Pleurocapsa sp. PCC 7327: one gene and its partner. The protein of the gene in region 2 interacts with the protein of the main gene of each other region in a pairwise test. Links are inferred from orthologs where the notes say so. Each region holds a gene or a part of one and is shown on either strand. Other genes may lie near its edges.

Region 1 (2,966 bases), 2.5 Mb from region 2 along the record:
GCGTGTTGCCAGAGTGCCCCTAAACCAATACCTTTTAACAGAATTCCACGCACGATTGCCACGTAATGCCGTAGGGGGTTAACAAAAGACAAATATTGAAAAATAGTCGGCATACTTTCAACAGGAGCGATCGCGCCTGACAGTTGAATTAAAGGTAAATTAATAAAAAATGAGATGAGAAATGCTTGTTGCTGGGTGCGAGAAATCGTTGCCAGCATAATCCCAATTCCAATTCCCACAAAAATATATAATCCCGATAAAACTAAAAACAGTAAAAAATTTCCTTGAAATGGAACTCTAAAAACAACTCTTCCTACGACTACAGCTAAAAGAACATCTCCCATAAGAAGGACAAATAATGGCACAATTTTAGCCAATAAAATTTCCCAGGCTTCGGCAGGAGTCATCAGCAATTGCTCTAAGGTTCCGCTATCTTTTTCTCTAACAACTGTTCCAGCAGAAACCAGAGAACTAATCAGAGTAAAAATAACACCCATCATTCCCGGTACGAAAAACCAGCTACTAATCAGTCCGGGATTGTAAAGAAAAGTGGTTTGCAGATCGACTAAAGGTTCTGGGCGATCGCTTTCTAAGTTTCGATTGTATTGTTCGATAATTTGATTGATATAACCATTAGCAATTCCTGCCGTATTTGCATCTACGCCATCGATAAAAACTTGGATTTCTGCCGTTCTATCTTGAGAGATTTTGCGCTGAAAATCTGGTGGAATAACTAATCCTACCGTCAGTTTTCCTTCTCTAACTCGCTCGCTTAATTCTTCTTCCTTTAAGAAATAGCGATCGGCAATAAATATATTGTCAGTTTTTTCGGTCAAGGCAAAAACTAATTCTTGACTCTCATTAGTTTGAGCATAATCGACGATTCCTAATTTAAGATTTTGTACGTCTGGATTTAAGGCAAATCCATAAATTAATAACTGAATTGTCGGAGGAAATAGCAAGAAGAAAATTAAAGATTTATCCCTCAGAATTTGATTGATTTCTTTAATTGCCAAAGCCCAAAATCGGCTATTGAGGATTTTGTTGATGAAGTTCATGGGCAATCGCCATCAAAAATTTCGTCTGAATTCAAATTAGAAACAAAAGAGCGATCCGAATCTGGATCGCTCTATCTCTAAAGTATCAATAATAGTGTCACGCGATCGCTTAAACTTTGGCTAATTCCGGTTGAGGACGCTTGCTGTTGCGAACGCCTTCGATTGCTGCCGCATAGTCGGGTGCATTGAACACGGCAGAACCTGCTACGATCGCGTTAGCTCCTGCTTCTAAAACTTGCCAAGTATTAGCAGGTTTTAGTCCGCCATCTACCTCAATCCAGGGATCGAGTCCTTTTTCGTCGCACATCTGACGCAGCTTTTGGATTTTGGGCACCACTTCGGGAATGAAGCTTTGACCGCCGAATCCTGGGTTAACGCTCATAATCAGAACTAAATCGCACAAATGCAGAACGTACTCAATTAGTTCCAACGGCGAAGAGGGATTGAGAACTACCCCGGCTTGTTTGCCGAGTTCCCGAATTTGGCTAAGCGTGCGATGGAGGTGAGGCGAAGCGTTATGTTCGGCATGGACAGAAATAATGTCCGCTCCAGCTTTGGCAAAATCGCCAACATATTTTTCGGGTTCCACAATCATTAAATGAACGTCCAACGGCTTTTTCGTGTAGGGACGAATCGCTTCTACAATCAAGGGACCAATGGTGATATTAGGAACAAAGCGACCGTCCATTACGTCTACGTGAATCCAGTCAGCGCCAGCTTCATCTACGGCTTTTATTTCTTCTCCCAAGCGGCTGAAGTCAGCCGATAGGATCGATGGGGCAATAACAATCGGTTTTCGGGAGCGGGTTTGGGTCATGGCTTGGGTTCTTCTCTCTAGGCTTCTTTTTCGGATCGATTTTAACAAAATCTTTGGTTTTTCTCTATTTCGTTAGAGGTAGCTTATTATCCCGAATAAAACGGAACAATCGACTATTTGTAAAGAAGTATGTACAAAATTTTCTTTATACTCGCCATAACTTTAACTTTTATTAAATTGCCTTGTACTACCTATTGCTTCCTATTACAAATGTTAGAAAGCAAAGTCAATATAGCTCGCATCCTACATTAAAACAATGACACAGCAATTCATCCTCGCCCCCCGCTATCGTTTAGATGATGAATGTCTCTGGTTGGAAGGTATTGACCCATCTCGTCATTACTGGATCTCTGTCAATAGCGACAGCCAACTACAAGTTGCCATTCCAGGACTAATTGTGTCATCGATTGAAGAATTGAGAGAAGTTATCTCGCGATTCCGGTCGCTTCAACCCCAGGAATCCATGACTGTCGATCGCATTGCTGGCAGTGGTTTTACTCTCCACTGCATCAGCAGCAACTGCTACGCCATTGAAGGTGAAGTAGCAGGTTCCCTTACTTGGCACTTGTTTGATAAAGAGAGTATTGAAAGTCTATTAATGACTAGCCATCAAGACTGGTTGCCCTCTCACAAAGAGATTGAACTGGGGCGCAAGCGTCTAGCCTTAGCTTTCGAGCAACCTGCCTATACCTCAGCTTAACGACGCAGTTGGGCTAGCTCTTCAAGAGAAGCTAATAATTTTACCTCGACTAAGAGAATTTCTTTAGCAGCATTAACAATGAATTGCCAAGCAACGTTGACCCCGAATAAAGGTGTTTGTACCTTGCCTTGGATTTGAAATTCCGTCAGTCCGTCTTCTAATCCTTCAGCAATTCCTTTGAGGGGATAGAGTTGTAGTCCTTGAGCTTCAGTCTTTAGGTAATTCGCGATCGCTTCTCTTCCGACAATTGGGGATTCAAAAGGAGGACACAAGGCACCTTCAGCGGCGAATGAGCTTGCCGTCGCTTCAAAGTCACCTGCATTTAAAGTTTCAAAATAGCTCAGAATAACTGGCTCAGTAATTCCTTTGATGGTTAATCGAGTAGATATCA
Region 2 (2,887 bases):
CCGGACAACCTCAAGAAGCCGAAGCATTTTTTGACAAAGCGGCTGAATATTGGAAACAGGCTATTCGCCTCGCTCCCAATAACTATATAGAAGCACAAAATTGGCTAAAGACTACAGGACGCTCCGAAATGGATGTCTATTTCTAGAAGATGAGGGATAAGCGATAAATACGACTAACTACTAACCAATAACTAATCACAAAACAATGCTCGATCGCCAACAAGTTCAAAAAATTGCTCATTTAGCTCGCCTAGAAATTACTCCTGAAGAAGAAGAGCAATTCGCAACTCAACTCAGTAGCATTTTGGAGTATTTTGAACAGCTTAGCGAGTTAGATACCAAAAATGTGCCGCCAACAACCAGAGCAATTGAAACTAGCAATATCACTCGTCCCGATGAGACGATCCCTTATCCCAATCGAGAAGTATTGCTTAAACAAGCCCCAGAAATTGAAGGAGACTTCTTTCGAGTTCCACAGATTCTCAATAGCGATGAACAATAGCAGGGGGATTTCATTTTCCCGACAAAATTTTAGCTCCAGGATTGATGTAATCTTGGAGTTTTTGTATCTTATATCAGGTTAGGTTGAATACTTATCAAAAGAGCGTTGTCTCATACCGAGCTGGTTGACTGACCAATCTTTGTCCCCTCATCCCTAAAAAATCCCTTCTCCCACAAGGGGCGAAGGGACTTCAGGCAAAAGTCTTAAGTGGAAAGTCCCTCTCCCAGAGCGGGAGAGGGGTTGGGGTGAGGGCGATTTGAGTTTTGTCACTCAACTAGCATACCGAGCATAAGGCAGTGAAGCAAAAGCTCTGGTAGATTCTTCACTTCGTTGGGAATGACAACTAATTATCCTTTCTCGCCGATTACTGCTTGGGTCCGAGTCCGACTTTGCCGGCGTAAATAGCGCGATCGCCTAATTCATCCTCAATCCGCAACAGCCGATTGTATTTCGCCACTCGTTCGCTGCGGCACAGAGAACCCGTTTTAATTTGTCCGGCACGGGTAGCAACTGCTAAATCCGCGATCGTCGTGTCTTCCGTTTCGCCGGAACGGTGGCTGATAACGCAACGATAGCCTTTGCGCGTGGCTAGTTCGATTGTTTGTAGGGTTTCCGAGAGAGAACCAATTTGGTTGAGTTTGATCAAAATGGCATTACCGACTCCCGCATCGATGCCTTTTTGCAGTCGGGTTGGGTTAGTGACGAAGAGATCGTCGCCGACTAACTGAACCCGCGATCCCAACTTCTGTGTCAGAAGCTCCCAGTTCGACCAATCTTCTTCGTGAAGTCCGTCCTCAATCGAGACGATGGGATAGGTATCGACTAATTTAGTAAGGTAATCGATGAAGTCTTGGGCAGAATGAGCGCTGCCGTCGTAGATATACCGACCGTCTTGATAGAACTCGTTGGCGGCTACGTCCATCGCCAAGGCGACTTGTTCTCCTGGCTTATAGCCAGCTTTTTCAATTGCCTCCATCAATAAATCCAATGCTTCTTGGTTAGAACCCAGGTTAGGCGCATAACCGCCTTCATCGCCCACTCCTCCAGAGAGCAATTTTTTATCCTTGAGTACCTTGCCCAGCACCGCAAACACTTCGGCGCCCCAGCGCAAGGCTTCTGCGAAAGAGTCCGCCCCCACGGGCATAATCATAAACTCCTGAAAGTCCACGTTGTTGTCTGCGTGGGCGCCGCCGTTGAGAACGTTCATCATCGGTACGGGAAGGAGATTGGCGAGAGGACCGCCTAGATAGCGGTAGAGGGGCAATTCCAACTCGGCTGCTGCGGCTTTCGCATTGGCAAGAGAAACTGCCAAGATTGCATTGGCTCCCAAGTATTTTTTGTTGGGAGAACCGTCGCGATCGATCATTTTCAGGTCAACGGATAGCTGGTCGAATGCATTCATGTCGATCAGTTCGGGAGCAATTTTTTCTTCGACGTTGCGGACGGCTTGCAGAACTCCTTTTCCGCCGTAGCGATGGGGATCGTCATCCCGCAGTTCGTGTGCCTCAAAGGTTCCGGTAGAAGCGCCGCTAGGCACTTGAGCGATCCCCAATGCTCCCGTTTCCAGGAGGACTTCTGCTTCAACCGTGGGACGACCGCGAGAATCTAAAATCTCTCTCGCCGCGATCGCCTCAATTCTGACTTCGGGTTTGTTTAACATGACTTGTATTCTCCAAAATCGACTGTTTTTTTAATTCATCTCCGGAAAGTCTAGTCTAATTGATTATTGTTTCTCTGAATCTAGACAAGATCGCAACTATCGATTGGCTTGACCGTAAGAATCACCGTCGATCGCGCCATAACTTGATATTGTTCTCCTCTAACAGGCGGCGCGGTTTTGGGATCGCAAAAATCGTCGGGTGAAGCTAAAGATGTATCGATAATTCGATGCCAGCCATCGCAGTATCCCAGCAAGGGCAATTCAAAGGTCAAGGGTTCCCAATAGGCGTTAAGCATTACGTGCAAGCGTTCGTCTGCTGCTGGGTGGCGTAGCGTAAACGCCAAGCTATGGGAATCATATCCCCAATCTGGCTGTTCCAATTTGACTCCATGCCAAACCAGATGGGGTTTATGAGTTTCGCTCGCCACTTCTAGAAGGCGTTCCTCTTGAAAGATTTTGAAAGACTGAACTAACTTGATGAGTCCCTTGACGTAGCGCAATAGATCGGTTTCTTTTGCGACGGCACTCCAGTCAAACCAACTCAATTCGTTATCTTGGCAGTAGGCGTTATTGTTACCTTTTTGCGATCGCCGCACTTCGTCTCCCATCAATAACATGGGCGTACCTTGAGAAATAAATAGGATCGTCAGCAGATTTTTTATCTGACGCAAACGCAGCGCTTGGATTTGGGGATCGTCTGTTTCTCCTTCCTGCCCACAATTCCA

The links.
Region 1: the proteins of eno (region 2) and rpe interact in binary tests that used the Escherichia coli proteins (3 or more experiments, as listed by UniProt). The link is inferred for Pleurocapsa sp. PCC 7327 from one-to-one orthologs.

The regions. Positions count from the first base shown.
Region 1 is NC_019689.1:3,299,543-3,302,508, forward strand. The notes cover bases 22-2,962. They hold rpe (ribulose-phosphate 3-epimerase), read right to left. Parts: upstream 1,876-2,962; coding sequence 1,168-1,875; downstream 22-1,167. Other genes in these bases: PLE7327_RS14780 (ABC transporter permease), read right to left, coding at 22-1,058; PLE7327_RS14790 (hypothetical protein), read left to right, coding at 2,132-2,575; PLE7327_RS14795 (ketosteroid isomerase family protein), read right to left, coding at 2,572-2,962. In the rest of the region: more of PLE7327_RS14780, read right to left, coding at 1-21; more of PLE7327_RS14795, read right to left, coding at 2,963-2,966. UniProt on the Escherichia coli protein: Catalyzes the reversible epimerization of D-ribulose 5-phosphate to D-xylulose 5-phosphate.
Region 2 is NC_019689.1:758,254-761,140, reverse strand. What follows is about bases 15-2,876. They hold eno (phosphopyruvate hydratase), read right to left. Parts: upstream 2,163-2,876; coding sequence 867-2,162; downstream 15-866. Other genes in these bases: glgX (glycogen debranching protein GlgX), read right to left, coding at 2,243-2,876; gatC (Asp-tRNA(Asn)/Glu-tRNA(Gln) amidotransferase subunit GatC), read left to right, coding at 206-502; PLE7327_RS03355 (photosystem I assembly protein Ycf3), read left to right, coding at 15-146. In the rest of the region: more of PLE7327_RS03355, read left to right, coding at 1-14; more of glgX, read right to left, coding at 2,877-2,887. UniProt on the Escherichia coli protein: Catalyzes the reversible conversion of 2-phosphoglycerate (2-PG) into phosphoenolpyruvate (PEP). It is essential for the degradation of carbohydrates via glycolysis.